Regions from separate parts of the Paenibacillus sp. VCA1 genome, predicted to be linked through region 1. Evidence: riboswitches for the same ligand, from Rfam matches in the RefSeq annotation. Region 1 holds a riboswitch; each other region holds the start of a gene.
What was found. Region 1 has a riboswitch for cyclic di-GMP ahead of RJP21_RS00540 (response regulator). Riboswitches for the same ligand answer to the same signal wherever they lie in the genome.
Positions count from the first base shown of each region.

Region 1 (10,860 bases):
GCGTATTGTATTGAAATGCAGGCGGGCGGTATGATTTCTGAAAAGTGACTCCGAACGGCCGCATGCAGCCCGGGGATCAGATGACGAAGTACCTCCGCCGACTCGGGATCTTTCCTTGAACGCTGCATTACGCTTCGGAAGAAACGCAGGATTTTCGGAACGGGGGATGGCTCGTATGTAACCAGCGCCGAGTATCCTGGGCTTTACTCTATCTTTCCTGGGAAAAACTTAAGATCATCCGGTGTTTGGAGGGAAAATGGCTCGAGAACTTCCTTTCCGCAGGTTATAAAATTCACCCCGGCAAATGGGTAGCGGTTTTCAACTATTTTATAATGAACATTTTCTTGAGGAAGATAAGCTCCCGTCCTAAGGGCTTGGGTCGCTTCATAAAGATTGCCTCCATGATCGAACAGCGCTTTTTTTAGCATGCGAATGTTAATGATTCGGTTGGAATCGTCGTTGATTTTTCCGCTTCCAATCGAAATCTTTGTTAAAACAAAATAATCGATATGATCGACGGGATCGATTTCTTCAAAGGTCTTCTTCATGAAAGATTCAAGATTTGCTGTAATTCCCGCTTTATAATTAGGTATTTGGACGTGAAGCCCTTTGTATAGGTCTTCGTCACGAGATACAATTTCCTGAGCTGTAACAGGTTCTGTTATCCACTTCATTTCTAGAGCAACCATTGTTTTTGAGATCGGATCGTAAATTGCATAATCAACATCCGGCAGATCTCCGGGAAGTTGAGTTGGGCCGCCTCCTTTCAGTGCAGGAAACAGCTTTAATATTGATTCTAATTCATGCACGAAATAGGCCTCTTTTGACACGGTATCTTTATCTACCGTCCCGGCGTATATTCGGTTGAGTGTCGCATTTATATTTCTTCCAGCTAGATTATGGCTAATGAATGTCGGACTTACGAATCGTGCTCCATCAGTCAATTGAATAAGGGGTTCCGTCATTAAACTTCCATACTTCTGTTTGCCTTTCATGGTGCCGAAAGTAAGATCATCAAGTATTGACTCCACAACGTGCCGGTCTACGCCATCGAACTCGTCAACATCAATAAAGTATAGAAGATTTGGCAGCATATGCTCCGGCAAAACACCGATCTTGTCCAAGATCGGCAGACAATCCTTACGAGCGGCATGTGATGCCATATAGGCTTTATACAAAAGCTTGCTCCATACGTGCTTGATATCCTTCACTTTATATCCGGCCAAATCCATTTCATCCGGCAGATGAAATAACAAGTCTGTTTGGCTATCCGCAATAGCTGAATAGTAGGCATCTTTCAAGCGCCAGTTCGTTAGTTTAGGATACTTTTTATGTAGTGCTTGTTTAATGGCTGACATTCTATCTTGATACAACCTCGAGTTTTCTTCGATCAGTATCTCATTCATAATTTCATAACGTTGGACTTTATCGTCAACGGGGCGAAAAGCAATCGTAATCTGATCTGGCGAGTCTTCTTCGATAGAGGGGGATAATATTCCGGGGCGAATCCCTTTATAATTCACCTCCACATATTGGTATAGGCTAGAAGTACCCAGCAGTTCAATACATTGATCTATTGCCGGCTGCCCTACTCCATTCTCACCTTCCGTTTCAGGGCAGATGTTATTGATATGCTGAATAGCTGTGGCCAAGGCACCCTTTAAACTTTCTGATTTTTTTTCTGCTTCGGATAACGCCTCCGGGTGATCTTGACTTCGTACCACTTGCAATTGGAGTGCCATTTCCAAAGATTCATATAGGGAAGCAACTAACTGCAGCGCTTTATCTCTGTTGATTTTATAAATCGGCAAATTGTACATCGCCTCATCAAGTTGGCTTTCAATCTCGCGTAAACGTTTCTCTGCTTTGGACACGCACGAGTTCCCCCTGTCTTTCAAAATTTTGCTACTTAAACTTCTTCTCTCTTACTCGCTTTCCCGTACCGCTCCAGCGCCTTCGTCGAAGCTTCCGCCATCCGCCTTTTAACGTAACCCCTTCAGGAACGGGAAATCGATCCGCGGCTTTAAAGGATGTTGATGTTCAATAATCGGGTTTTGGACGCCATCCCGGCGCTTTCCAAGGTTTGTTTGGAAGGCGCATTATCATACGAGCACCCGCAGACCGGGACCAGGTTGTGGTCATAACACCATGCCTTCAAGTGATGGATGATCGTTCTGCCGATTCCTTGGTTTCGGTGCGACGGGTTCGTAAACATTCCTAGACTCCCATACCCGTCAAGCAGTTTGTTGCGTTCCACAATGCCGATTCCAAGCAAAACCCCCCCTTGGGTAAACGTGAACAGCTCCCCGTTTTCAATGCGCTCCTCCACTTTACCAATGAAGTCCTGGCACATTGTTGCGATGTTAGCAGCATCCCGGCCAACGGCAGCTTTAAATTCCCCGTGGGGATATAATTTGTCGGCCGGGATGTTCGTTTTGGCGTCCTGGAAAAAATAAGCCTGTTTTTCGATCTTGACCTCAAGGTCCAGGGCCAAACTTAAAAACAGCTCGTCGCATGTGGGAACCAGCATGGATTGCACGTGATGATGGCGTATAACGTTGTTGAAAATCTCTTGGGATTCGGCAATGTACGGAGGGTCCAAATAAAACTGCGTCAGGCAGTGGTCGCTATTCACGGCGTAATATCCTGCGGGCGCGGCAAGATGGCTGATTTCATAAAAATCGGAATCCAGGATTCGTTGTTCCAAAAAGGAATCGATCGGAGAGCTTAGCGCCCCGACGTATTTTTGGATGGAATGGGCGATGTCGCGTCGATTGCATGCTTTAGAAACACAACTCATGGATATGCACCTCAAATGTTTTATTTGATCGCCAACGCTAGAAGGTGGATCTTACATGAAAAGTTCTCCGCATGTCCGCCAAACACCTCTTTTGTTCCCTCCTGGCTGGAGCGATGAAAACAGGCTCGGCATGAACCCCTGAACGAAGCGTTCGGGGGTTTGCTGCAATTAATGAACATGCCGCTGCTTCCATCGTGCATGCCATTCCAGGATTTTTGGGGGAATGGCGAGCTCCAGCTCCTGCACCCTTTTCGCAAGGAGCCAATATTGTTCTTCCACGCCGGCCTGGTCGCCGGAGGCATCGTATAGTTTCATCAGGGTCAGATAGGTTTCCTCGCGGTCGGGCAGCTTTCTTTGGATGCGAAGATTGACATGAATCGCCGCTTTCGCATTGTCGTGATCGATATAAAACTCGGCCAGATGTTGGGCGTGCTGCAGCCATAAGAGCCGGATCCTTTCCCGTTCGTATTCGGCCCACAGGTATTCATACTCTCCAAAGTAGTTCCCTTCGAACAGCTCCATGACCTGCTCGTGTTCATCCACGTTCGTGACGTCTACGGCATCCAATTGCTTGAGCCGCTGCTCCCATTCCTCGGTATCCACTCGGGCTCCCCCGATGGTCAGGCGATATCCGGATTCGAGTTCTCCTTTGATGATGCGGATCATCGTCAGACCTGCCTTGGACAGGGTTTGGCGGATGTGATAGATGGTCGTGTACAGCTGCTGCGTCGCCCGGGGCACATCAAAATCGGGCCACAGGAGCTCGGTCAGCGTGCCGCGATCGACCGTTCGCTCGCGGTGGTGAAGCAAATAAGCGAACAACTCCTGAGCTTTGCTTGTGCGCCATCTCAATGCCTGCGGCTCCCTGCCGGGCATTTTGAACCGAAGCTGGTTGAAGCACAGGAAAAGCGGCGGTTTGTTTTTTTCGGAAATTTCAGGGTCTTGCTGCAGCCTTTCCCGCAGGCGCTGAACCGTTTGGCGCAAACGGTCCATTCGCACCGGTTTCATAATGTAGTCCAGCGCATAAAGCTCAAAAGCGCGTACGGCATACTGGTCGTAACCCGTCACAAAAACGATTTCAGCGCCGGGAACGGCCGCCTGCAATTGTTCGCCGAGCTCGAGGCCGTTCATCTCCGGCATATGGATGTCGAGAAACACGACGTCCGGCCGCTCTTTTACCGCTGTTTCGACCACATCATACGGGTTGGAACATAAACCTACGATGTTCACGCCGCCAATATCGTATTCGAGCTTCTTTTTAAGATATTCCAGAGCTAACGGCTCGTCGTCGACTAGTAAAGCCCTCATCCTGATTCCACCTTTATTCGTATTGCCTTCCTTCCGGATTGAAGGAAAAAGAAAAAAAACTCCGTCAAGCAGCATGGCATGCTGAATAAGACGGAGATTTCCGTCGCATTCGGCAGCTGGCTGGCATGGACATTTGCTTCAATGGCAAATCCTTTAGCCCCTATAGCTTTGCGTCCCCGTTTTTCAAGCGGGTTTGCCATGATCGTGCGAGCATATATTTGAGGAAGAAGTGAGCAACAAGAGACAGTATATAGGAAGCATCTGAATATTTTCTGAACTTGATCCGATCGTTCGGACTACGACGAAAATCTCCGCCGCCTCTTGCAATAAAGATCAGGTAATACGAGTTGGCATAAGTACATCCTTGCCGCCAGCAGTACTTAAAAAACTTCAAAAGCTCTTGATTTCCGAATGTGATTTTCATATACTCATATACATAGCATTACGATACATCGTAAATCTATGTATTGAGGAGACTGCCATGACAATCAATAAAGAGCTGCTGAAAGGCAGCACGGCTATTTTAGTGCTCACGGTGTTGAACAAGAAAGAGATGTACGGCTATGAGCTGATCAAAGAGATCGAACGAAGTTCGGAAGGGGTATTTTCCATGAAGGAAGGAACGTTATACCCTATCCTGCATACGTTGGAGGCCGAAGGCTGGTTGGATGCCTATTGGAGCACGCATGAGGGGCGCAAGCGCAAGTATTACCGGATTACGGATCAGGGCCGGGGTCAATTAAAAGAAAAAACGCAAGAGTGGGTACAATTCCGGACCGCGGTGGACCGGGTCATAGGGGAGGGAACATAAGTGCGTCAGCTTGAAGAACATGCGGTTATTGCCGCCTTTTTGAACCAAGTATGCAAACACGTTCGCGCCAAGGAACTGCATGCGGATATCCGCGAGGAGCTTTCGTCCCATGTAGCTGACCGAATGGAGATTCTGCTTGGGAAAGGAATGCCGGAAGAAGAAGCTGCCGCGGAGGCGGTCCGCCAGATGGGGGACCCGAATGAGATTGGACGCAACTTGCACCGGGCGCACAAGCCGGCAGTAGAATGGAAGATCCTTGTTATTATAGCGGTTATGGCGCTCATAGGCATCTTCGGAGTATTTACCGTCCAGCAATCGGGAATGTACCCTCAATTCGGCGGTGCGCTTTTCGAGAGAAAAGTACTGTTTACCCTTATGGGCATGGTTTGCCTGATGGCCTTTTATTTTGTCGATTACCGAAAAATACAAAAACACTCCGCAACGCTGTTTTACGGGATGTTACTTCTGATGTTGTTTACTTTATATGAAGGAATCGATCTTAATGGAAGGAAAGTATTTCTTGCGTTCGGTAATTTTGGCGTCAATATGATGGCGATCTCGCTTCCGATTCTTATCTTGGCGCTGGCGGGGATGAAGCAGGCCAAAGAGTGGCGCGGAGTGGAACATCTTTTTCAGCTGATCGGCAGGGGAGTGATTCCCGTCTTATTGTTCTGCCAAGGGTTTTCCTGGTTTTATGGGTGCATCTATCTGGCGTCCTTTTTCGTGCTGACTTGGATGACCAAAAGGAACGGTATCCAGTTTCTATTGCTGGCCCTTCCGCTGTTGTCCTTATACATATTTGCCCTTACCCAAGTCGGGCAATTATATCATCGTCTTCACGCCTACCTATATCCGGTGTGGGAAGACAGCTATCAATTGATACAAACCAAAGCGGCGATTCATTCCGCAGGCTGGTTCGGACATGGTTTTGCCGCGCGGCTTGACACGCTCCCTTATGCGTACGGCGACTCCTTGTTCCCGTATCTGATTTATTGCTTCGGCTGGGGATTCGGCATACTCATCGCGGGACTGGTCGTTTGGTTTATCGCCCGGTTCTGGAAAATGAACGCCCTCATCCAAGATGAATATGCGAAGAGAATCCTGATCGGGTTCACGAGCCTTTTCGCCATCCGGATGTTGTGGCCGATCCTCATGTCCCTTGGCATCGTCCCTATTGTCGGTGAAGTGCTGCCCTTTATGGGATACAGCAATATGATGCAAGTCTTTGATTTTGCAGCCGTTGGGCTGCTGCTGTCGGTCTTCCGGCGGAAAAATATGATCCCGAGGGCGGCCGAAGGAGCGTTGCCAAGGCACTGACACGGGGTGCTTTTGAACATAGACAAGCCCTCCCGACCTCCGTTACCGGAAGCGGGAGGGCTTGTAGTGTGTAATTTGACGGCTACGCAGAGCTGGCGCAATGCCGCCTCCTTGAGCCGTGAGATCGGACTGCTCGCAAATCCTTTATTTCACGTTATCCGTAAGGTTTTTTTTCCAAACCTCCGCGCCATGCTCGTCACGGACGGATGCATGGGATACGGTCGCTTCCTGCACATCCCCAAAGCCCCAGAAGCTTTGGCTTACGTCAGGGAATAGCGGATCAAGGCCTGTGAGCGGTCCGCGATACAATGCTTTGTTGATCAAGGTTACGGCTTCTGCCCGCGTAATCTTTTGGTTCGGCCGGAACGTGCCGTCCGGGTAACCGGAGAGCAAATTGTTCCGGTACAGCGCTTCGATGGACGAAGCGGCCCAGCTGCCGTCAAGATCCGAGAAGTGGCGGTTGACGGCCGTCGCTTGGTCAAGCTTCAGGAAACGCGCCAGCACGGAAGCAAGTTCGCCGCGCGTCACAGGAGCATCCGGCCGGAACGTGTTGTCCGCGTACCCTTTGAAGTAGCCTTGGGATACGGCGATCTGAATGTAGTTTGTCGCCCAGTGTCCTTTTCGGATATCCTTGAACGTTGCCGGGCTGCCTGTCGTTTGATCCGACAGCCGGGCGACGATCGCTGCAAGCTCCGCTCTGCTCAGGGAGCCGGCAGGATGGAATTTGCCGTCCGGATAACCGAGAATGTAGCGTTGATGCTTCAGCTGCCCGAACCGGTCCGAAAACACTTGGACTTGAGCTGAAGCTTTTTTGCTGTTGCCGCCGAACAAGAGCTGGCCGGCAATTTCATATTGCGCCTGCTCGGAGTTGATCGTTCCCCATTTAACTGCAATTTTGAAGCTTCCCTTGCCGCCGGCCGGTAAGCTGGCAAGGTTCCAGGTTACGGTTTTGCCGTCAACCTTTCCGCCGCCCGCGTCGACAAGCTCGGCTCCCTCGGGAATAGTCACCTGAATGACCGCCCCGTTAACGGCAGATGCCGTCGAGTTGTTATAGTCAACGGTAATGGTCGATTGGCCGCCTTCTTTAACCTGTTTTTGGTCAACGGACAAGTTCAGGGATACTTCGCCCTGCGAAGGGCTTGGGTTTCGCGTGCTTGTACCAGAACCCGAACCTGAACCTGAACCCGATCCGGAGCTTGTTCCGGTTGAAGGCAGCGGCTGCATGGCAAAATCGAAAGCGACGATGCTTTGGCCTACGTAAATAATGCCGTCTTGAATGTAGCTGTCCGATCCGTTCGCAGGCACGTTAGGTTTGGCCTGTCTGGAATCGTACGTGTAGTAGCCCGGTTTTTTTGCAATGATGTAATAATCGCCTTCCGGATATACCATCCAGGCATATTGGCCTGCGCTGTCGGTAGACTGCGGGTTGGCGTTTTGGTTCGGGGTTAATCCCGCCAATGCCGGAAAGGATACAGGCGTATTCGGCACCCGCCCCTTACGTTGATTGGCAGGCGTATCCGCCCAGTACAACTGTACCTCCGCGCCGCCCAGCACTTTGCCTGTCGAGGCATCGGTAACGACGCCGTACGGGTCGATCAGGGAGTACACGATGCCTGTTTGTCCTTCTTTGGTCATATCCACGTTCACAATGGCGGAAGGACCGGCGAGTATGGTGCCGTCCGCAAGCTTCAGCTGATAGGACACTTCGTATTTGCCCGGCGCCACATGGTTCAGAGAGAACGCTCCGTCTTCGTTGATGCGAACCTTTTGCTCGTTGCCGCTGCCGTCCAAGCTTTTCATGATCGCGTAGCCTTCGCCGTCTCCGAGAAGAGCGCCAAGGGTCGTAGCCGAAGAGGCGTTGGCTGCCTGAGCGACAAACAGCTGTCCGTTCAGCGCGTTGTCCGGTTTAACGATTTGCCCCGGCTGAATCGGGCCCACATTGACCGTTTTTGTCTGAGTCAACGTGACTTGCTGGTTACCAACCTGAACCGGCGTTTTGATCTCCAGCGTATACGCATAATTTCCGCGCGGTACAGCAATTTGGTATGAACCGTTGCTGCCTGTTGTCACTTCCGTCGCAAAATCGATCACACCGTCTTGGTTGAAATCGGCTTTGACGACGATCGTCGCCCCTGCTATCGGTTTGCCGGTTACCTGATCGGTAATGAATCCGTCAATTGCGGCAGGGAAATAATCGATGGCTGCGCTTTTTTGAATATCTTTGCCGTTATCCGAAATTTTCGCAGTGATCGTGTCGTGTTTAGGCGTATTACCGGTTAATGGATCCGGAGTATACTTCCAAACGGCAATGCCTTCGTCGTTCGTTATCACTGTATCGGTTTTTCCGGATTCAAGGGTAATTTCAACCGGCACATTGGCGGCAGGCTTGCCTTCGGAATCCGTCACTTTGGCCGACACGGTCACGGATGTTTTTCCGTCTGCCAGCACATGGTCCGGAGACACGCCGAGATCCAGCGTATAAGCCGGTTTTTCGTTTTGCACATAGACGGTTTCGGTGACGCTTTTACCGTCATAGGTTGCCGTGATGACAGCCGTTCCAGGCGCGACCGCCGTAACGACGCCGTTTGCGTCGACGATTGCAACCTTCTCATCGGAAGAAACGTAGATCGCTTTTCCGGTGACATCTCGAATGCTTTCGTCACTCGATGCAATCGCGGTTACTTTGGGCGTATGTTTATCTCCGGGTTGCAGGGTGACGCTTGCCGGATCGATCAGCAGATCGCGCAGGCCCGAAGCCAGTGTTTGGACTTGTACGGGGGCGGAAGGCCCGGATTCGATTCCGTTGCTGACCGCCTTAACGGTGTAAGACTGCGTCGATCCAGGCTGCAATCCCGTCAATGCGTATTGGTTGTCTTTAATGCCTTTGGCTACAAGTTTGCCGCTGTCGTCATAGATATTGTAGGATTGTGCGCCCGGAACCTCATTCCAGATGAGCTCGGCGCCCGTGGAAGTGACGTTTTCGGCTTTCATGACCGGGGCGTCGATCGTGACGTTGATGACGGCTTGTACGGTTTTGTCCTTATACGTGGCTTCGATGACCGTTGTTCCTGCACCGACGGCCGTGATCTTGCCTTCGTTATCAACGGACGCTATGGAAGAATCCTTGATTTTAAAAGTCGTACCGTCCAAAGTTACGTCGAGCGTACCGCCCGTATATACCGAAGTGACTACCGTCTGCTGCTGGTAATTCGGTTTGGCGGGATTGGTGTTCAGCTCATAATTTTTTTGATTCAAATACAGGCCGATGACGACCGGATTGGACGGAAGGGTTTCGGTATATTGTCCGTTGCTGTTCTGGAAAACGGCGGAAACCGTATAGGTGGATTTGTCGTCCAAATCCGTACCGGTTAGGGTGTAGGTCGGAACATGGATGTTTGAACTGAGCAGGCTGCCGTCTTTATACACGTTGTAATAGGTGGCGCCCGTGACGGTGCTCCATGTTAAGGTCGTAGCCGTATCCGGTGATTTTCCTGCTTCCAGGACAGGAGGTTTCGGAATGGAGGCATAAGCTCCTCCGACCGTGGTGACCTTGATTTCCCCGCCTGGAACAGCGGTGCCGAAGTCCAAAATCGTCCTGCCTTTTCCGGACGCGTCGGTCGACTGGGAAGGCGAGGCCAGAACGCCCTCTTCGGAATAGAATTGCATCGGAGCTCCTTCGACCGGATCGCCGTTGACGTCGAGCGCTGTTCCGATGACCTCATATTTTCCGGGATCGCCTGTTGGGATCAACTGAATTTTGACGTCCGTAGGCGCCTGCTTGTACACATAATCGGTATTTCCTACGTCGACCGGATCGAGCGAGTTGGTGAAATACCAGGAAATGATATCATGGGTTTCCATGGATCCGCCCGTCGCCGACGTGAATCCGGCATATACGCCGGGGTATCCCTTGAAAATGTCATCGAGGTCAATATCATGCGTCTCGAGGACAGGAGTCGAAGGCCGGGTTTCTCCTTGGCTGAGGTAGACCTTGACGACCTTGTTCACGCCGTCGTAGTCGATCCAGGAATACAAATCCTGACCGCCCGAGAGTCTGATGTTGTTCAGCTGGGTTGTATACCATTTAGGGTTGGTGTTGTTCACGCTGCCGTTTACGGCAAGGCCGATGTAGTTGTCGGAAGGATCGTAAGTTGGTTTGCCGCCATTTTGGTAGGTGTCGTATTTGATGGCGAAGCTTGGCTCAATTCCTCCGTAACCGATGCCTTGGCCGACTGCGCCGGCTTTGTTCGATTGGGCTTGAACCGTAAACGTAATGCCGTCTGCCGGTGAAGTTTTGTGATCGTCTCCGTTTAAGCGGAACTTGAAGAACGTGCTGAAGGAATAATGATTGCCGGCCGCAATGAGGTTTTTGTTGAAGGCGGTGCCGAATTGGTTGCTTTTAGCCTCAGTTAGGCGAAGTATTTGCCGGTTTTTCGAGTCTTTTGTAATTTGCGCTTTCCCGTTCAATTCAAATAAACCGACCTGTTTTGCATTGCCGAAATCGTCGAACTTATAGGTGACCCATTTGTCGACGGGGCTGGCGTGAACCGCCGCCGTCATCGGCTGCAGCGTCGCAACCAGCATGCAGATGACGAGAAAAAGCGGCCTTATTTTGACTGCCTGA
Region 1 is NZ_JAVLSX010000001.1:107,808-118,667, forward strand. Features, by position in the region: gene RJP21_RS00530 (hypothetical protein) at 204-1,874, opposite strand; gene RJP21_RS00535 (GNAT family N-acetyltransferase) at 2,024-2,800, opposite strand; gene RJP21_RS00540 (response regulator) at 2,969-4,108, opposite strand; cyclic di-GMP riboswitch class I at 4,217-4,316, opposite strand; gene RJP21_RS00545 (PadR family transcriptional regulator) at 4,590-4,919, shown strand; gene RJP21_RS00550 (FtsW/RodA/SpoVE family cell cycle protein) at 4,920-6,236, shown strand; gene RJP21_RS00555 (S-layer homology domain-containing protein) at 6,381-10,860, opposite strand, start outside.

Region 2 (10,860 bases), on a different contig from region 1:
GTGGATTTTTCGGCTGCCGCTTGCGGCCATCATTGAGGAATTGAAACTGAAATTAAACGAAACGGAGGCATGAGGATGGAAAGAACAGAAATGCGCATTTCCGGGATCGGCAATTCGCAAGGCGGATATTATTCGCATGTCAGGGTGGACGGCATGGCCAAAATCAACGGGGACACCGACTGCATTTCCTTCGACAGCAACGGCACGTTAACGGTGGAGGGATCGCTGCAAAGCGAATCCGTCACGATGAACGGAACGGCGAAGATCGAAGGCCGGGCCAGCGCGAACCGCATGATGTTGGATGGGCTCGTGACCATTAAGGATCAAGCCGTTTGCCATGAAACGCTTTCGGCCAACGGACGTCTGTCGATCGCGGGCGGGCTGATCGGCGAGAAGGTTGAAATCTTCGGCAGTTTGAAATCGGGCGGCGGCGTGCAGTGCGAAACGTTTAACGTTCACGGCGGATTCAATATCGACGGTTTGCTGAATGCCGGAATGATCGACGTCAAACTGAGCATCCCCAGCAAAATCAAAGAGATCGGCGGGGATGCGATTTCGGTGAAACGGTTCAAAAAAGTAAGCGTCCTCGAGCAGTTTGTTCCGGCGTTTTCCGCCCGGCTTCAGGCGCAGGTCATCGAAGGCGACGAAATCGACCTGGAATATACGGAGGCGGATATCGTCCGGGGGAATGTCGTCCGCATCGGCAAAGGCTGCAAAATCGGCCGCGTGGAGTATAAAGACCGGTTGATTCGGGAAGACGATGCGACGATCGGAACGGCTCATCAGATGTAATATGTGTTCATATAACAAGGAGGTACAAACATATGGCTATGAACGGAAATCCAAACGGAACCCGCGGCGATTTGAAAATTACCGGGAACGCCCAATCGGGAGGCGGTTTCTTCCGCAACGTCAAAATCACGGGAGATGCCGTCATCAATAACGATACGGAATGCGAAATGTTCAAGTGCCTGGGCGGTTCTGAGGTGAAGGGATCGTTACGGGCGGGAAGCGTATCCTGCAACGGCACGCTTAAGGTTGCGGGCAGCGTAAGCGGCGGAAGCGTCCGGACGCAGGGCGATCTGCGGATCGGCGGCGACTTGGCGGTTCAAAGCGTCTCCATCTCCGGCGAGTTGACGGTCGGCGGACGGGTATCGGCGGAAAAGGCGAAAATTACGGGGGAACTGCGCGCGAACTCGGATTGCCAGATGGAAGAGCTGTCTGTCCGGGGAATGGTCGACGTAAACGGCATGCTGAATGCCGAGCAGGCGGATTTCAAACTACACGGGCACAGCCGGCTGCGCGAGCTGGTCGGAAGCCAGATCACCGTCAAGAGAGGAAGCGGCATGTCTCTTCTCGGAAGTTTGTTCATGGGATCGGACGGCGTGCTTACGGCGGAAACGATCGAAGGGGATACGGTCGTGTTGGAAAACACCAAAGCAGCCGTAGTGCGCGGACGCAGCGTCACTATCGGCGCCGGCTGCCGAATCGGGCTGGTGGAGTACAAGGACGATCTCAAAAAGGACAGCGAAGCGGTCGTTTCACAGTCCGTCAAAATCGGATAATTTGGGGAGGGGCAGAACATTTTTATGGCTGCTGTGAAAAAGAACAGGCTGGGATTCATCGTTGCCGGGCTTTTGCTCGGCATTTTGATCTCGGCCATCGACAATACGATCGTGGCGACCGCCATGGGAACGATGATCGGGGACTTGGGCGGGCTCGACCAGTTCGTTTGGGTGACTTCGGCGTACATGGTGGCCGAAATGGCGGGTATGCCGATTTTCGGGAAGCTGTCGGATATGTATGGCAGGAAAAGGTTTTTCATTTTCGGGATCGTCATATTCCTGATCGGCTCCATGCTGTGCGGTACTGCGCATTCGATTACGGAGCTCAGCATCTACCGCGCCATTCAGGGCATTGGGGGCGGCGCGCTCATCCCGATTACGTTCACGATCATTTTTGACATTTTTCCGCCGGAGCAGCGCGGCAAGATGTCGGGGATGTTCGGCGCGGTATTCGGCATCGCCAACCTGTTCGGTCCGTTGATGGGGGCATACATTACGGATTACTGGCATTGGCGCTGGATTTTCTATATTAACGTCCCGCTGGGGTTGATCGCGTTTTTCCTCGTCGTATTCTTTTACCGGGAATCGCATGAGCACTCGCGGCAAAAAATCGACGTCTGGGGTGCGGCAACGCTTATTGGCTCCGTGGTCAGCCTCATGTTCGCGCTTGAGCTCGGCGGCAGCAAATATGCGTGGGATTCTTTCGCCATTATAGGGTTGTTTGCGGCGTTTGCCGTGCTGTTTATCGTCTTCCTGCTCATTGAGCGCAAAGCGGCCGAACCGATCATTTCGTACGACATGTTCCGGAAAAGGCTTTTCGCCGCAAGCAGCGCGGCTGCATTGTTTTACGGCGCGGCGTTTATTACGGCGGCGGTGTACATTCCAATTTTCGTCCAGGGCGTCATGGGAGGAAGTGCGACTAACTCCGGACTGATACTACTTCCGCTTACCCTGAGTTCGGTTGTCGCTTCGCAGGTCGGGGGCATGCTTTCCGCCAAAATGACGTTCCGCAGAATCATGGTTTTTTCGGCCGTCGTGTTTTTGCTCGGCATGTATTTGCTTGCCACCATTACGCCTGACACGTCCCGGACCTTACTCACCCTGTATATGATTATTACCGGTTTCGGCATCGGCTTCTCGTTTTCCGTGCTCAGCATGTCGGCCATCCAGGGGATGGAGGCTCGGCAGCGCGGCTCGGCGAACTCGACCATTTCCTTCCTGCGTTCGCTTGGGATGACGATCGGGATCACGATTTTCGGCATCATTCAGCGCAATGATTTCAAGAGCCAGCTGACGGAAAAGCTGGGAGACGCGGGAAAAGCGATGCCTGCAAGCGCCGACCCGCAGCATTTGCTGTCGCCCGAGACGAGGGCGCTCATTCCGCAGCCGGTCATGGAAAAAATCAGCGCGGCGCTGTCGCTTTCCGTCGACCATGCATTTTTATGGGCGCTGCTCCCGGTATTTTTTGCCCTGGTATCGGTGTCGATGATGGGAGCGGGGCGGATGCAGTTCGCCAAAGGGCCTTCGCCGGCGTCGTCGAAATCGAAGGCATAAGGGATCGTTGAACTTATTCTCCATTCCGGTTATTGGTTTCTGGTCGACAAGGGCTCCGGATTGGGTAATACTTGAATAAAATACGGTCAACAGTAGGAGGCTGGTCAAGGATGAAGGTTATCATTACCCAAGAGGAAGCCGTGGAAAAGGGAATTTGGTCCGAAGTCATGGGCATGTTCGGCATGGATGACGAAGATGAGGTGTGGCCGGCCGAGGAATTTATTTTGACCGAGGAGCAGGCGCGCAAGCTCAAACTGATTCCTTGACGGGACATGGCGACGATCGCACGGGAGCGGCAGAAATACGAAGAAGGTGGAAGGCATCGCAACGATATATACCGTAAATCTTAAAGATTGGCAGGATGGGGCGCATATTCGGAGGCTGCTTGCCTACTTGCCCGACGAGGTAAGGACCCGGGCCGCAACATACAGGTCGGAACGGGATGCGGACCGCCAGATCGTTTCGGATGCGCTGAAGCGGGTGGCGGCTTGCATGGAAAACGGTCTTCGTCTCAACGAGATCGAGCTCTTCAGGGATGGTTTCGGAAAACCATCCCTGAAGGGCTTTCCGGACTATTTTTTTAACGTGTCCCATTCCATGGATTGGGTGGTGTGCGCCGCAAGCGCAAAAGGAATGATCGGCGTTGATGTTGAACGCGTCGGCGGCGCCGAAGCGGAAGCAGCCGAGCTGTGTTTCACACCGCGGGAGCTTGCGGAATGGAAGATGCAGCCCCCTGAGAGGAGGGATGCTTTCTTTTATGAGTTATGGACGCTCAAAGAAAGTTATGCCAAGGCCGTCGGCCAAGGGCTTTCGATCGGATTATCTTCGCTGGAAACGATCCGGCATCAAGAGACGGCGCATATCATGCGACAAGGCCGGGTCGATTCCGGGCTGCGTCTGCGGCTTGTTCCGCTGGACCCCGACTACAAGTGTGCCGTCTGCATGCCGGCCGACGAGCGAACGGTCCAATGCCGCCGTTTGTTCCCGGACGAGATGCTGGCTTGCATGAAGTCGTTTGACGGTCATTCAGACAGCGATGTACGGCGCATCTTCCATTGATAACCTATGGAATTTCCCATAATTTCGGGATATAGACACTTATATTACCTCTTTATGGAAAGATCTAACCTGTACTTTATATTTAAACATGATATATTTAAAGTGTATTTTCAGATATTTCATTTTATTTTCTGTAAAATCTGAAATATTGTACTTTGAAAACTCAAGCTAAAGGTAAACCTGCCGAAAGTCAGGGACACAAAGCTAAAGGGGCTTCGAGCGTCAAGATTCCCGATCTTTACGCCATGCCAGCCAGCTGCCGAAGATGTTTTCGCAATCGAAGCAACTCTACTCTCGGCAAGTAGAGTTTTTTTGTTTTTTATTTTTTAACGATCCAAACCTATGAAGAAGCAAAGGAAAGATGAACATGACGGTGCTAACAACTGGAAAGTCGAATTTGGATGAATGGAAATGGTATGTGAACCAACTCGAGGAACGGACGATCCTGCGCATTCATTCCGGAAAGGCGTCCATTCCGATGCTGAAGGTAACGCATCCTTGGCCGGAGGAAGCAGGTCGGAATATCCGCCAGGCATGCGAAACCGCGGGGGTTGATCCGAGCGCGCTGCTAAGCGCGGCCTGGAGCGTTCTCCTGATCCGGTATTTGCGGAGGGAGGAGGCGGCGTTTGCCGTGATCGGTTCCGCGGAGCGGGCGTACCCGTTCATTGCGAAAGCGGATGGGGCGACATCGCTCGGAGCGCTCGTGACGCAGGTATCCTCCGCCATGGCCGAGCATGAGTTGAAATCGTCGACGTTCGGGGAAATCGCCGCCCTATGCGCCGGCTCTGATGAAGGATCGGCTGTGTGCAATACGGCCGTTTTGACGGGTGACGGCTTCCGACATGAGGAATTGCAGGGGAAATTTGATCTGGCCGTCTCGCTGAACGGGGAACGTGCCGGCGGTTTCGCAGTTTGGTATGCGGACGGCGCGTTTTCGGACGAATTCATTCGCCGGATGTGCGTGCATCTGCAAAACGTCATGACCGCCTGGGCCCAAGCTCCGGACATGACGATCGGCAGCGTTCGGCTGCTTGCGGAAGATGAGGAAGCGCTGTTGGCCGGTTGGAATCAAACGGCCGCTTCGGCCGGATTGGACCGGACGGTCCACGGATGGTTTGAGGAGAATGCCCGAAAAAATCCGGATCGGGTCGCCGTGGTTTACAAAGGCGAATCTTTGACTTACGGCGAGCTGAACGAGCGGGCGGACAGATTGGCCCGGATATTGGCACGCAAGGGTGCGGGCCGGGAACGAATCGTCGGCATCATCGCGACGCCGTCCCTTGAAATGATCGTCGGGACGCTGGGGATCTTGAAATCGGGAGCGGCTTATATGCCGATCGACCCCGCCTATCCGGCCGACCGCATTTCATACATGCTCGAAGACAGCGGAACGGAGCTGCTTGTCACCGAGCCCAAGGTGAAGCTGGACGGACAAGTCCGCTTCCAAGGCGAGACGGTCTGCGCGGCGCAGGCATCCGTGGATACAGTTCCTGAGGTGGCTGCAGGCGTCGAAACCCTAGAGGCCCGTGAATACCCGGGACCGGATGATTTGGCTTACGTGATCTATACGTCAGGTTCGACGGGCCGTCCGAAAGGCGTGACGGTCGAGCATCGCTCGCTTGTCAATCTGTGCGCGTGGCATATCCGGGAATTTAACGTGACCGACCGGGACCGGGCGACAAAATATGCGGGTTTCGGCTTCGATGCCTCCGTATGGGAGATGTTCCCGTATCTGGTGTCGGGTGCGGCCATCCACGTCATTCCCGAAGAAATTCGGCTGGACTCCGGAAGATTACATACATATTTCAAACAGAACGGAATTACGATCAGCTTTTTGCCGACCCAATTCTGCGAGCATTTCATGACGCTGGACCACCCGACGCTGCGGGTCCTTCTGACGGGAGGGGATAAACTGAAGACGTTCAGCAAGCAAACGTACGACCTGTACAACTGCTACGGACCGACGGAAAACACGGTGGTGACGACTGCCTATAAGGTGACGGAGCTGTCGGCGAACATTCCGATCGGCCGTCCGGTCGATCATGTGAGAGTTTACATCGTGGACGCCTACGGCCATCCGCAGCCGGTCGGCGTCGCCGGCGAGCTGTGCATCGCCGGAAAGGGGCTCGCGCGCGGTTATTTGAACCAGCCGGAGCTGACGATGCAAAAGTTTGTTCCCGGAGGCACAACCGGAGAAGAACGTTTGTACCGCACGGGCGATCTGGCGAGATGGACGGAGGACGGCGTCATGGAGTTCCTCGGACGGATCGACCATCAGGTGAAAATCCGCGGCTTCCGGATCGAAACGGGCGAAATCGAACATCGGCTGCTGCAGCATCCGAACGTGTCCGAAGCCGTGGTCATCGATCTCGAGGACGCCTCGGGCGCCAAATATTTGTGCGCGTACGCAGTGGCGGACGGAGCGTTTTCTTACGGCGAGATGAAGGCGTTTTTGACGGAGCAGCTGCCGGATTACATGGTGCCTTCCAAGCTGGTGATGCTGCCGGAGCTCCCGTTGACGGCCAACGGCAAAGTCGACCGGCGCGCGCTTCCGGCACCGGAAGTTTCATTCGATGAAGAAAACTTCGAAGCGCCGGTGGGCCAACGTGAGGAAGAAGTGGCGGCATTATGGGGCGAAGTGCTCGGACTGGCCCGCGTGGACGCATGCGAATCGTTTTTCACGTCGGGCGGGGATTCGCTGAAGGCCGTCCTCCTGCAAGCCAAGCTTGAACGGCAATTCGGCATATCCGTCCCGGTGACGCTGCTGTTCGAGCGGCCGACGGTCCGCGGGCAAGCCGAATGGATCGAGCAGGCGGTTCGAAGCGCATCTTCAGAAAACGAGCATGCGGCAGGGATCGAGCTGGCCGACACAAGCAAGGATCGCATTCTCAAAGTTTCCGCGCGCGACAGCTATCCCGTCGCATCCGCCCAAAAAAGGCTTTACTTCATCGAGCAGATGGAACAGGTCGGCACCGCCTACAATGCGCCGTTTGCGTTCCGGATCGAAGGGAAGGTCGACGAGCGGCGTCTAGAACGGGCATTCCGCGCGATGATCGCCAGACACGATGCCTTCCGCACATCCTTCCAATGGGAAAACGAAGAGATCGTACAGCGGCTGCATGACGAGGTCCCGTTCGAGCTCGTGCTGCAGGAAACGTCGGAGGACGGCATGCATGAACTCATTCAATCTCTTATCATGCCGTTTGACCTGGCAAAAGCGCCGCTCATGCGGGCATGGCTCACCCGCTATGGCGATGGGGACCGCTGCGTGCTGCTGGTCGATTTCCACCACATCGCCGTCGACGGCATTTCGGCGAACGTCTTTTTCGATGAGCTGTCCCGTTTGTACCGGGGCGAATCGCTCGAGGATCCGGCGATCGGGTTTGTCGATTTTGCCGTGTGGGAGGCGGAATCGTCCCAAAGACAGGCAAATGGAAGTCAAAAAGCTTATTGGGAAAAAACGCTGTCCGGCGAGCTTCCGATCCTGCAGCTTCCGACCGACCGGGAACGCCCAGCCAAGCAGAGCTTTGCGGGAGACACGGTCACGCTGAGGCTTCAAGCGGAAGATGCAGCCCGCCTGAAAAAATTCGCGCTCGACTCGGGCGTTACGCCGTTTATGGTGTTGTTTGCGGGATATCATGCGCTGCTTTCCCGGTACACGAACCAGGAGGACATCATTACAGGCGTTCCGGTTGCGGGGCGGCTGCGCGAGGAGCTTCACGCCCTGATCGGCATGTTCGTCAACACGCTGCCCGTCCGCTGTTATCCGGAGAAGCGCAAACCTTTCATGCAGCTGCTTCAGGAAGTAAAAACGGCGCTGCTCGAAACGTTCGAGCATCAGGATTACGAGCTGGAGGAGCTGGTGCGCTCCTTGAATATCCCGCGCGATCCAAGCCGGAACCTGCTGTTCGACACGCTGTTCGTCATGCAAAATACGGGCAAGCTTGAGCTTTCGCTTGAGGGAACGGAAACATCCCTTTATCCGTACGTCCACCCGATTTCGAAATACGACCTGATGGTCGATTTGACGGAGGAAGAGAGCGGCATCCGGATCGATTTGCAGTACTGCACGGATTTGTTCGAACGGGAGAGCATTGAATCCTTTGGAGCCCGTTTCCTGAAGCTGTTGGACGATGCGATGGTTCATCCCGGCAAAATGCTGTGCGAACTCGAGATTTTGAGCGAGGACGAACGGGAATTCCTGGTCAAAGGGCTGAACGCAACCGATTCCGCTTACCGCGACCAGATGACGATTCACGGGTTGTTCGAGGAACAGGCCCGGCGTACCCCGGACAAACCGGCGCTTGTTTTCGGCACGCGCAAGATGTCCTACCGCGAATTGAACGAACGCGCCAACCGGCTTGCTTACACGCTGCGCGCCAAAGGCGTCGTGCCGGATCAGGTCGTCGGGCTGATGGTTGACCGCTCCTTCGAGATGATCGTCGGACTGCTTGCCATTCTCAAGGCAGGCGGCGCCTATGTGCCGATCGATCCCGAATATCCGCAGGACCGCGTCGTCTACATGCTGGAGAACAGCAACACCCGGCTGCTGCTGACGCAAACGCATCTGGCCGGCCAAGTGTCCTTTGGGGGCGAAACGCTGCTGATCGACGGCGAAGAAGCTTACGGCGACCATACGGACAACCTGCCGCAAGTGAACGGCCCGTCCGACCTGCTGTACGTCATCTATACATCGGGCACGACCGGAAAACCGAAGGGCGTCATGATCGAGCACCGGAACATCGTGAACCTGCTTCATTTTGAATACGAGGCGACCAACGTCGATTACAGCGGCAACGTGCTTCAATTCACCACGATCAGCTTCGACGTCTGCTCCCAGGAAATTTGGTCGACGCTGCTGGCCGGCGGCACGCTGCATTTGATTACGAACGAGCTGCGGATGAGCGTCGGGGATTTGCTGGACCATATCGAAAACATGGGCATCGAAATCCTGTTTATGCCGGTATCGTTCCTGAAGTTCATTTTGAACGAAAAAGAATATGCGGACCGCTTCCCGTCATCGGTGAAACATGTCATCACGGCCGGGGAGCAGCTGATCGTGCCGGAAAAATTCCGGGCGTACCTGAAGAAACGCGGCGTGTATTTGCATAACCATTACGGCCCTTCGGAAACGCATGTCGTGACGACGCATACGATCGATCCAAACGGCGTCATTCCGGAACTGCCTCCGATCGGCAAACCGATTGCCAATACGCAGATTTACATCGTAAACGAACATCTGCAGCCGCAGCCCGTCGGCGTCGCCGGAGAGCTGTACATTGCCGGGCATAACGTCGGACGGGGTTATTACAACAACGAGGAGATGACCCGGGATCGCTACGTGCCGAGCCCATTCGTCCAAGGCGAACGCATGTACAAAACCGGCGATTTGGCGAGATGGACGAAGGAAGGCACCATCGAATTTTTGGGCCGGCTCGACCATCAGGTCAAAATCCGCGGTTTCCGCATCGAGCTGGGCGAAATCGAGAACTGTCTGCTGAACCACCCGGCGGTGTCGGAAACGATCGTCGTGGCCAAGGAAGACGGCAAAGGCGGCCACTATTTATGCGCGTATTTCACGGCTGCGTCCGACATGTCGGTCGGCGAGCTGAGAGAGCATATCGGCAAATCCCTGCCGGATTACATGATTCCTTCCTACTTCACGCAGCTGCCGGAGATGCCGCTGACGCCGAACGGAAAAATCGACCGCAAGGCTTTGCCTGAACCCGATGCGTCCCAAGGCCGAAGCCGGGATTACGCAGCGCCGAGAACGAAGACGGAGCGGGCCGTGGCCGAGGTATGGCAGGCCGTGCTTCAAGTGGACCGCGTCGGCATCCACGACAATTTCTTCGAGCTCGGCGGCCATTCGCTGAAGGCGACCATTGTCGTCGCAAGGCTGCAGAAGCAGTTCGAAATCGGCATGAACGATATGTTCGAGCATCAGACCGTTGCGGAGCTGGCAGGCAAAATCAAACCGAAGACGGGCCATCTGCACAGCAGGCTGGAACAAGTGAAGGCGCTGTACGCCAGCTTAAAGAATATCGACGTTTCTGCCGATAAAACCATTTATGAAGAGCGTAATCGGGATTACGAACCGATCGATACGGCAGCGGTGAACGGTTACCGCGGCATTCTTCTGACGGGAGCCACGGGATATTTGGGGGCCCATTTGCTCTGCGAGGCGATGACCGAAAAAGATTGGGACGTTTACGCGATCGTCCGGGCCGCGTCGGACGGCGAAGCGGAAGAGCGGCTGAGACAAAAATGCGACTATTATTTCGGGCCCGACTGGTTCGATCGGTATCGCGGCCGCATCAAGGTTTACGCGGGCGACATCACGAAAGAACGCCTTGGGCTGGAGGCTGCTGCGTATGCGTCGCTGGCGCAGCGGACGGACGCAATCGTTCATTCGGCCGCCAATGTCAAACATTACGGAAGTTACGCCGATTTCGAGCTGCAGAACGTGAAAGCGACGGCCCATCTGCTTGATTTTGCGGCCGAAGGCCGTCCGAAGCATATGCACCATATCTCCACGCTCGGCGTGGCGACAGGCGTCGTGGAAGGGGAACGGCATATCTGCTTTACGGAATATGACCTGGATAAAGGGCAGCGGTTCGAAAATTATTACGCCAAGACGAAATATGAGGCGGAGCGTCTCGTGGCGGCTGCCCGGGAGCGGGGG
Region 2 is NZ_JAVLSX010000003.1:40,893-51,752, reverse strand. Features, by position in the region: gene RJP21_RS06965 (YhbD family protein) at 1-73, shown strand, start outside; gene RJP21_RS06960 (hypothetical protein) at 76-792, shown strand; gene RJP21_RS06955 (cytoplasmic protein) at 825-1,565, shown strand; gene RJP21_RS06950 (MDR family MFS transporter) at 1,590-3,119, shown strand; gene RJP21_RS06945 (hypothetical protein) at 3,230-3,385, shown strand; gene RJP21_RS06940 (4'-phosphopantetheinyl transferase family protein) at 3,432-4,178, shown strand; cyclic di-GMP riboswitch class I at 4,342-4,442, shown strand; gene RJP21_RS06935 (non-ribosomal peptide synthetase) at 4,546-10,860, shown strand, end outside.
Region 2: another riboswitch for cyclic di-GMP. It lies ahead of RJP21_RS06935 (non-ribosomal peptide synthetase); the one in region 1 lies ahead of RJP21_RS00540 (response regulator).

Region 3 (10,860 bases), on a different contig from region 1:
TTGCAATGATCGGTGAAATGACCGGAATGTAGTAAATGGTGCGAAAAATCGAGATCCCTTTTAGCTGCCGGTTCATCAGGATGGCCAGCACCAGGGAAATGATCATGCCAAGCGGAACCCCAAGAAGCAGGAAAACCGTGTTAAAAAGAGACTTGTAAAACTTCTCGTCCGCGAACATATACCGGAAATTTTCCACGCCCGTGAATTTGGCGGGCGTGAACATATCCCATGACATGAAGCTTAATCCGAACGAAGTGACCAGCGGCGTCAAGCTGAAAATCAGGAAGCCCAATATTGGCGGGGCAATAAACAGCAGAGACCATATGATTTCTTTACGCCGATATCCCGGGGTTTTGTTCTTCATTCACATTTTCCTCCCTATACTGCAAACGGAAAAAGCGAAAACGCCGCAAACCGAGCTCTCGTCGTTTTCGCTCCTCCGCCACAGCATTAGCAGTCCTTTACTTGTTGTTCTCGTCGTACAGCTTTTGCAGCTTAGGCTGCTCTGCTTTTACAAACTCCGCCGCCTTTTTTTGACCGGTCCATACCTGACTCGCATCCTGCCAGAACGTGTCCAGCCATTTGGTGTTCTTCGAGGATACTTCAATCGGCGGCCGGCCGTAATCTTCAATAATGTCGATGAATACCTGGCGTGATTTCGGCGCCTTATCCATGGCCATGAATTCGCCCTTCGCCATATCGATCAAGTTCGGTACGGCCTGCCCCAGAACATAGTTTTCTTTTTGGGAATCTCTGTCGAGACTCAGGTAAGAGGCAAGCGCGAATGAATCTTCCGGATATTTGGTGTTTTTCGAAACCACGAATCCAAGGGAGCCGAGCCACGTCGCCGTTTTTCCTGTGTTAGGGCTTGCCGGCCATGCCGCGATATCCCATTGGAACGGCAAATCCCAGAAACCCGGCTGGTCCCATGGCCCCATTGGGAACATCGCCACTTTGCCGGCAACGAAGCGGGTATAACCATTCTGCGCCTTCTCGTCATCCGGAGACGGGCTGACCTTGTGGACTAGACTCAAATCGGCCACGAACTGCATCGCTTCGGCAAACTCCGGCGTATCAATCGTAATTTTGCCCGTGGACGGATCAACCCAATCCCCGCCATTCGCCCATACCGCCGATTCAAGCGAATAGGCGGCCACGCCAAAGGTATCGATTTTTCCGCGTGCATTGGTCGTAGTCAATTTTTTGGCATCGGCGATCATCTGATCCCAAGTGTATTCGCCGGCTTTTGCGCTCGGATATGGCAATCCGGCCTTGTCGAACAGATCCTTGTTGTAGGCAAGCGCCCATGGACCCACGTCTTTCGGCAACCCGTACAAATCTCCGGCGCCCACAGTCGTACCGTCATACCGATAACGGTCAAGCCCTTGTTTCCAAACGTTATTCGTGTCCACCAACTCGCTGGATTTCAGATAGGATTCCAGGTTCAGCAGCACTCCGCTGGAGACAAGCTTGTTGAAGTGAGCTCCGCCGGCATAAAATACGTCCGGAGTTTTCTTGGCTGCAATCAAGGTATCGAGCTTCTGATAATATTCCGCAGGAGGAACGACGGTGTATTTCACCTTCTTATTCGGATATTTCTTCATATAAGATGCAATCAGTTTCTCAAAAACGGCTTTCTCGGAATCTCCGCCCCACCCCATAAATTCGATTTCAGATTTTGCATCTTTGTCAGGAGTGGCATCTGTTGCTTCTGTTTTATTTTGCGTTTTAGAATCTGCCGAGTTGTCTTCACTTTTGTTGTTGCCGGAGTTACAACCGGAGAGCACCAACACGAAGCTGAGTACCAAAGTTAACGAAAGACTAAACCATTTCCTTTTCCGAAACATAAACCCTCTTCCCCCTTTGATAAAATCGTCATAAACAAAATAATTGAAGAACATGTTGCATCTAAAAAGCTTACAGCGATATAGAATGAACTAAAGAAATGAAGGTTATAGGGCCACATCGGGTCCTTTTAACAGGAAGTTCAATTCAAACTTTAGTTCAATCTATATAAATTGTTTTATTTCAATTATTTCATTTATTAACAAGATAATAAGTAGAAAAACATGAATTGTCAACGCTTTCTTTCAATAATATTGGATTATTAAGCAAAAAAAGACCAGATTGCTTTGTTGTCACAAAACATCTGGAACTTAATAGGTATCGCTTTAGTTATACTCCATTCTCATTATAATTCCTTGCTCATAATCGCCGAACCCTCTGCCGAACAAGTTTATTCCGCCCTGGTGCTTCGCATCCGGTTTAATTCCGATCCTGAGCGTAATATACGGCTTTTCACCCAACCGGAGATCATGAAGCGAAATATCGGAGCATTTCTCCTTGTCGATCATACTCTTCGTCAGGTCAATCGACCAGATCTTCAGCAAACCGTGTTGCGTGCTGTTGTCATACCACCACGACGGGTTCAGCCTGCCTCGATGGTCGCCAAAATCCCCCGGCGATATCCACGAGCCAACCTCAACCTCGTTCACCCATACTGTAATTTCCGAAGGCCAATCATTATTATAGTTCGGAGCTTCCGAGCAAAGTTCCAGGGAGAATTCGAGCGTATGGATTTGCGCTCCCGCAGGCAGCTTTTTTGGGAAACGATATTCAATCCAACCTTTCCGAAACCAGATGATTTCAGCCGTCCTGCTCTCCGGAAGATAGAAATTGACGGGCTCATCCTCTTGAAATACCATGCCTGACGTGTTTGCCATGCCGCAAGTCGGCACAATGTCAAAGTTGCTGAAGTGTCCGATCGGCATTTCCATCTCTACGACTTTGGTTGTATTCGGATCGTAAGCACCCGGATTCAAAATGAGACGAACGTCGTCAAAATTCCGGCTGCACACTTTCATAGCCCCTCGAGTTGCCGGTTGAAGTTCTGTTACAATCAATTCGGCCTCTTCCAGTACTTTGACATTGTTGGCGGCAGTGGAAACGGGGATATCCAGCTTTTCGGCAATTTCAAGAATATTGAGATTGGGTTTGTCCAACAGCAATTTGATGATATTGACCCTTGTATGCGTGCCGAGTGCATGCGCTACCTTAACCAATCGTTCGGAATCATTTATGGAAACTTCAAGCAACGGGATGTCACCTTCCTGTGAATTGATTTATTTACAATATTATAAACAATAAATCACGTATATGTACAGAAATATTGTATTAAAACAATAAAAACATAATGACGCTTCAATTTACATCAATCCTCTAATCATAAACAGTAAATCGTATCCTAAAAAATTGAACTTCGACTCCTGCCCCCGTGATAAATGCTCAAAAAGCCGCATCGAGGCGGCTTTTTCCATGCAGTAAACCATTAATCGGGCAGAATAATGTTATGTTTTGAAAACAACTTCAGCAGGTCGTTCCATGTCATTAGGATGTCCCCGTTTTTGTAAGGCAGCTTTATGTCTTGCAATTCCGCGGGTTTGAGCTGTTCTTCGCGGCCATCTTCCTTGTAATACGTTATATCCCCGCTAAACTCTAACATGCCTAAGGCGGTGCCGTTCACGATCGACCCGGTAAATTTGACCTCTTTAAATTTGTAAAAAAGATCGTCTTTGTAACTCCATCTCCAGGTGGCGTACACGTTTGTCCCCAAGCTTGGCTCAGCATACTCTTTCACCCATATGCTTTTGTTTACTTTACCGTCGCCTTCAAACCCGCCGTCACCGCCCGGACGCTTGTTTGTGCCATCCATGTTTTCCGAGGATGTGAGAACGTTTTGCTTGTAGGTATAAAACTTCAATTCGCTTTGATCCTCTTGCCCGTTGGCAATAACCATCATGTCGGCATATTTTTTCGCATCCTTATTTACGGCAAACCAAAGATTTTCTATAGACTCCGCCGGTATCATAAAGACGCCGTTGATTTTTTTCATCGGGTTTTGCCCGTCGAGCGGAATCTCTTCGGACCCTAAAACCGGATTTTTCGGATTATTATGGATAAAGGAATCGACTTCGCCGCTTCTGAATGTATTCGTTTCGATTCCGTTTGTCGTCGTCACCCTGCCGTCGGCATTTTCTTGATAACTTATTCCAAATGCAGCGCATACTTCTTCAATCGGAAAATAGACGATTCCGTTCTGAACAACCGGCTTTGTTTTAAAAGCAATGGGTTTGTCATCCAGCTTTAATACGGGGATCATTGTATTTTGATTTTGAGTTTTTCCTGTTTCAATTGCGACCTTTTCATTTCCGAACGGAATGTCCGGCAGCTTGCTCGTGTCCGAACTTGTTGCCGGTCTTGCGTGCATTTCACCTGATCCGTGATCCGACAAGTTTTTGATAAACTGAACCGCCTCGGCACGCGTCAGCGTCTTGGAACCGTTAAAGCTGGTGATGGTCGGCTGACCGCCCTCGCCTTTGGCTAGCCCCTTGCCGTACATAAACCGGATGGCATCATCGCCTTCATAATTCATACCTTCCGCCGAGGCGATCAGCTCCGCCACACGGAGACGCGTAATCGGCTGGTTTTGTGCTTTGATGTCTGAAGAGCTTACGGGATAATTCAAGGATTCGGCAAGCATGTAATAAGGCTCTGCCCATCTGGGAGAACCGTTCTGGGCATCCGGTCTGTAGCTATGTATGAGCATGGACAAAAACTCGGCCTGCGTTACCGATTGATTCGGTTTGAACGTGCCGTCTTCATAGCCGCGTACGATGTTTTTGCTGAGCGCCCAAGCAACGCTGTCTGCCGACCAATGCGATTTCATGTCCGCAAAAGGGACCTTGGCCGTAAGACGATCCGCATGCAGCTCTGGCGCAAATAAACCGCCCATCCCTAAGGTTATCGCAGTCTGTACGGTTAACATCACTTTCAAAGATTTCTTCATTCGTTCATCCCTCTCTGCTACTCTTGATCGTTGTCGATCAACAAAAGAAAACCACCTTGTATAAGGAGGTTTGCTTAGGAGACATATGTAATGCAGGCTGGCAATCGGTATTCCATGAACGAAATCGACGACCCATGCCTTTGCGTCCCGGCTTTTCAACCGGTTTGCCCCAAAAGTCTGTATTCATTTGTTGATGAATCCATTTCATAATGGGTTATTAAACAAAAGCGGCATTATGAAAATGATTGGATATAAACAGTATATTCGATGTATTTTCAAAAGGAAATAATAAAACTTCTACCTTGAAGCAGCAGACCCAAAGGCTCAAAATGGGTTTACATGCTAAGTTGGCTGTATCATACTATTGTCCGCAATACCTTTACTCATAGCAATAATTGCATGAAGCACAAAAAGCTTAATGGAACAGTTGAAATTTTCTTACGCTGCCCCATTGAGTTTTTGTCATTTTCCTCAAAATTCCTGCTTGATGAGTTCCGGTTTTATATTGAGGACGACCCCCATCAAACCGGACACATCGATTCTTAGTTTAGACACACCGCCTCCCGCAGGATTTTAAGATGATGAGTTAAAGTGGATTTTGGCATTAAATCTTTAAAAACTGCACAGTTCTGCTCGCCGAATCATGTTGCGTTCTCATCAGCGCCCTATCCGCCTTTTGCCGCCTGCAGCTTGCTACGGATCCATGCTACCAGGAAGAGGAGCAGCCCGAACACAAGCAACGAGAAATCGAACCATATGTGACTCGTCGACAAATAACGTTCAAACTCGACGTCACTGGAAAGGCCCCATAAGCTCGCGATCAATGACAAAAGTCCAAGCGGCAAGGCGAGCGCCCGGTAATCCTTGAGTCCGCTCCATTCGGCAATGGCTGTCACGGCTGCGTAATGATAAGTGGACAATTCGATAAACGTGCCTGGCAGCCATACAGCTAACAGCAAGGCATCGATATGCTGAAAAAATTCACCGAGTCCGATATATCGGACGACTTCGATAAACGGATAGTTCAATGTACCGGCATACTCGCCAAAAAGAAAAACGGATACAAGCCCGGACGCTGCAAGTGTGAGCATTTCTCCAAACCAGGCAGCCATTACGAATAACGCTGCCCTTCGCTTACTCGACAATAACGGAAAAAACAATCCCAACAAAAGATACCCGGAGAACCAGGTGAATGGAACGATGGCTCCCTTAAGCGAAGGTACCGGACCTTTTCCCATGATCGGGAAAGCATTCGATACGGCCCATTCAGGGATCGTGAGAACGCTCAGTATTACGAACACAACGATGGTAACCGGAAGAAACAATTGCGCCAACCGGCCAAGCACCTCTACACCCCCTCTAACCGCATATGCTACAAGAAACATAATACCTCCCGAGATGACGAGGGGCGGGGTATTCTCCAAAAAGACGGAGGAAATGAAATCACTGTAAATTCGTAAAATAACGCTTGTCAGATAAGCGGCGTAAAATATGATGACAAATCCCGCCGCTTTTCCCAGTATTTTTCCAAAAATCCGCTTGCTGTACCCGATAATTGTTTCTTCCGGAAACATGCGGTTGAGCCGCAGCATGGCCAGCACGAAGAATATTCCGGCCAGATGCGACCAAATGGGCGACAACCATAAATCCCGACCCGCCGCCTCCCCAGCAATTTTGGGAATCAGCAGCAGACCGTCGTAGGCCATCAGGGAATATAGTAGAAGCGCCAATTGTCCTGAAGATATTTTCCCTTTTTCCACCATCTGCAAACACCTCATCAACTTAATAAGCCGGAAAATGGTCTGTAGAGCCACTCAATCAATCGGATTGGGCCTGGCATTTCCGGAAATAACACGACTAGCAGAGCGGATATCCAGCTAAAGACAGCGATGGCCACGAGTGTCCCGCGTTCACGGACGCTGCTTTTGTCCAGACGAGCCCACTCGAAACTTACGATAAGAGCTACGACTAGCGATATCCCCGCAACCTTCAGCCAAATCATGGTTTTGTAAGCTCCTTTTGCTGCTGTCCAAGGGGGGTGCTGTTCATACCGATGCGGCGTAAGTTCACGCCGGCCTCCACCCGGACTTCCATCCCAGGGTAGTAACTCTTCCAATGCGGCTCAAGCTTGCTCCATCCGCGGGGATTTTCGCGGTTGATCGCTTCCCCGAAAGCAAAAATATCAGCGTGCATGCGCTGAGCATCATGAACGGACTGTTTCACCATCTCCCGAATACGTTTTGCCACCGCCGCTTCTAGTAAGCGGGCATTTGCTGGATCGGCCATATTCAGACGTGATGTATTTTGGATCATACTCAGTTCCGAATCAACACGGATCATCATTTGCCACTCCCCTTTCTTCCGGGATGGAATCAAACGCGAATTGGAAGCGATGGTTATGAACGTCACCCGGGAGGGAGACCCGATCCCGAGGTCTACGGTTTGGACATCGTTTTTCAATTGATTCATCACCCACTTTGCAGCGAAAAACGAATTCCCCGTCATCGTTCCGACCATACGTCCCCGGTTAAAGACCGCATACCCCTTGATGTACGGCTCCCCACCTCCATCCCCTCCTTTTTGCGGGACATCAATGAAGGGCAGGATCGCTGCGTTGTCATTGGTGCTTAAACGCTGAACAAGCCGACTTATCGTCAACGGCTTATGAAAAACGCGCGCGGCTTCACCCTTCAGAAAGTCCGCTTTCGTCTGCTCCAACAAAAAAGGCGATTCGAAAAATTCCCGGACTTTTCCGTGAGTGACAAAGGGCATAACCCGCAGGCGGATTTCATTGTCCCGCACCAGGTAATCCAGTTGTTCTCGGAACCCGTCCCTTGCAAGCGATTCCCCGACAACCAGCACTTGAAGCTGCCCCCAATAAATCGTGCGCGGCAGCTTGAATTGCAGCCGCCCCTGCGCATCTGCCACCGTATCGCCGACGGCGTAGCGTATTATCGTTTTTCCGTCCCCTTTCTTTTGGTCCCCGCTTGGAGGCTTCCCGCTTTGCTTCTGTTCCGGCGCGACGATCTCCAAGATCAGTTCAATGTCTCCGTCCTCCGTCCGATCAAAACCCGCGCTCATAACGATGGCCAAGCTGTTCACTTCGTCGCTGTCCCAGCAGCCTGTCAAAGTCAGGATGGCCGCTCCCGCCACTAAAGGCAGCAGCCGCTTGCCCAGTTGAACCATGACAGCTATCGGTTTACTTTTTCGCATATCGTTTCAATGTTCGCCCCCTTTCCCCGGATTCGGCCGCTGTCCCGGTACGAGGCGCCGGCGGTTGCTTTTTGCCGAATATCTCGGGCGCATGATCATTTTCCACCAAGGGGTTCGAACTACCGAATCCTTCATATCGCTCGCCACAAACGGCGCGATCGGGGACATGTATGGCACGCCGAAAGAGCGCAGCGTGCATAAATGAACCGCTATGGCAATCAGCCCATACATGACGCCAAGAATCCCGAGCAGCCCTCCGGCCAAAACAAGCAAGAGACGCAGCAGGCGAACCGAGAACTCCAGCGAATAATGCGGGGCCGTAAATCCGGCGATGCCCGTAAAGGCGATGATGATCACGATCGGTGCCGATACGAGACCGGCGGATACCGCCGCCTCGCCTACAACGAGCGCGCCGACAATTGTTACCGCAGAACCAATTTGCCGCGGAAGACGAAGCCCCGCTTCCCGCAACACCTCAAATGCAAGCTGCATTATTAACACTTCCACGATGGTTGGAAACGGGATCTCCTCCCGCGAGGAAGCAATGCTCATCAGGAGTTTGTTCGGAATCATCTCTTGATGGAAAGTCAGAAGCGCAACGTACACCGACGGAAGCGTTAGGGAAATAAACAGTGAAAAGTAGCGAAGAATCCGCAGCAAACTGGAATATAACGAGCGATTGTAATAGTCGTCCACCGCCTGCAGCAGCGTTACGAACGTTACGGGAACGATCAGCACGTCAGGCGTACCGTCGACTAGGATGACGATGCGGCCTTCGATCAATCCGGCCGCGGCGATATCAACCCGTTCCGTAAACTGATGTTGAGGGAACGGCGAGTAGGGATCATCCTCCATAAATTCTTCAATATATCCGGTTTCCAAAAGGCTGTCCATATCAATACGTTTCAGGCGGTTTTCCACCTCCTGAATTAGATCCGGCTTTGCAATGCCCTCCATATAAGCGATATAAATCTCGGTTTCCGTATATCGGCCAAGCCGGAACGATTTTAATTTCAGCTTGACGCTTTGGACCTTTCGCCGCAGGAGCGACAAATTGGTCGAAATCGATTCGGTAAACCCTTCACGCGGCCCCCGCAACGACGTCTCGGTCTGCGGTTCTTCCACCGAGCGTTTATCCCATTTGGCGATCTTCAGCAGCAGTCCCCGGTTGCAATCCTCCAGCAGCAGCAAAGGATAACCTTTAATCAACTGTCTCACGCATTCATGGGCATCAGTGTGCTCCTCAATCGATCCGACGGGCAAAATCCTGTTTTTTAGCGTTGAAAAATCTAGGGGTTCCGAATCGGTCATCATCATAAGCGGCTTCAGAACGTTGTTGTCGATCTCCAGTCTGTCCGACATGTCTGGAATGTAAACGAGTTGTGCCTCAAGCTCCTTGCCTACTCGGAAGGAGCGAAACACTACATCGTCGGCCTCGCCCAAAATGTTTTTCAGCGATTCGACGTTCCGCTCAAGCGATGGAACTAGCGCCGTATGGGATGAAGAATTTGCATCGGTTGTTTTTGAGAATGAAGACCGTTTATTCATAACGGATCACCTAGCCTATTCTGTGAAGTCCATTTCTCATGATTGACATCTGTTTTCTCTTCCTGTTATTTTTACCAAAAATAACATTTTCATTTCTTTATTCGCTCATCGGGCAATTTCATTTTCCATTAAATAGCGTGCATTTTGCACATAATTGCGTTATGTTATTTTATTTGCAAAATGCACATTATTTTAAATGAAAGAAGGGGATTGTCGATGAAGGCAGTAATTGTAAAGGAAAAGGGTTCAATCCCCGTATTTGGTCATTTGGATTCGCCGGTCGCAAAAAGCGGGCAAGTTTTGATTAACGTTTCGGCAGCAGCCTTAAGTCGATTTAGTAAATACCGCTCAATGAGTATGCATTACTCATCAGAATTTAACTTCCCGATCGTAGCCGGTGCTGACGGTGTTGGTACTTTGGAGGAGGGGTCTCGCGTATACTTTGCGCTGCCTGTTCACCATATGGTAGTTTAGCTGAACAAACAATGGTAAATGAAAAGTTGATTGTTCGTTTACCCGATGGTATCGATGATGTAACAGCCGCTGCGATCGCCAATCCAGCCATGTCTTCATGGCTGCATTAATGTTTCGGTCCCGTTTCAAATCGGGCCATACTGTTTTGATCAACGGCGCCACCGGAGCATCCGGCAGCTTGGCAGTTCAGATTGCCAGACACTTGGGAGCAGAGAAGATCATTGTGACTGGACGCAACGAATCGAAGTTGCAGGCACTTGAAGCTGATAAAGCCATTGCATTTGAATAGCAGCTGCGGGGAAGATAACAATCTCCACATAGGAGTTTGCTCTAGAAGATTTCGAAGCTGCTTGGCATGCGCCAGTGACGCCCCGTCCCGTAGTAAAGGTGAGATAATACATGGAAAATGAAAGTTTAAAGCGCTAATTGATTTAGTTTCTATTATCAATCGGCCGGATCGCGATAAGAAAATAATTGCCAAGGCCGGCGTTCATTTGGAAGCCGCAGCCTTTCGTGTTTTGGTTGGTATCGGGCATCTCCAGACGACCAGTGTTGGTGATTTGGCCGCTATGTTAGGGAAAAATTACTCGAGCGTTAGTCGACAAATTGACAAGTTAGAAAAAGCCGGATTGGTTCATACCTATCCATCAAGTGAAGATTCTCGGATTCGTTTGTCAGAATTGACAATATACGGGGAGGAACTCATTTCAATGATTAACCATACCCGTCAGCGTATCATGCGTGAAGCATTGGAGGATTGGACACCGGAGGAAAAAACA
Region 3 is NZ_JAVLSX010000007.1:348,893-359,752, forward strand. Features, by position in the region: gene RJP21_RS18245 (carbohydrate ABC transporter permease) at 1-364, opposite strand, end outside; gene RJP21_RS18250 (ABC transporter substrate-binding protein) at 462-1,847, opposite strand; gene RJP21_RS18255 (ArsR/SmtB family transcription factor) at 2,172-3,095, opposite strand; gene RJP21_RS18260 (S-layer homology domain-containing protein) at 3,329-4,846, opposite strand; cyclic di-GMP riboswitch class I at 4,935-5,025, opposite strand; gene RJP21_RS18265 (GerAB/ArcD/ProY family transporter) at 5,512-6,609, opposite strand; gene RJP21_RS18270 (Ger(x)C family spore germination protein) at 6,845-8,059, opposite strand; gene RJP21_RS18275 (spore germination protein) at 8,066-9,607, opposite strand; gene RJP21_RS18280 (MDR/zinc-dependent alcohol dehydrogenase-like family protein) at 9,824-10,081, shown strand; gene RJP21_RS18285 (MarR family winged helix-turn-helix transcriptional regulator) at 10,576-10,860, shown strand, end outside.
Region 3: another riboswitch for cyclic di-GMP. It lies ahead of RJP21_RS18260 (S-layer homology domain-containing protein); the one in region 1 lies ahead of RJP21_RS00540 (response regulator).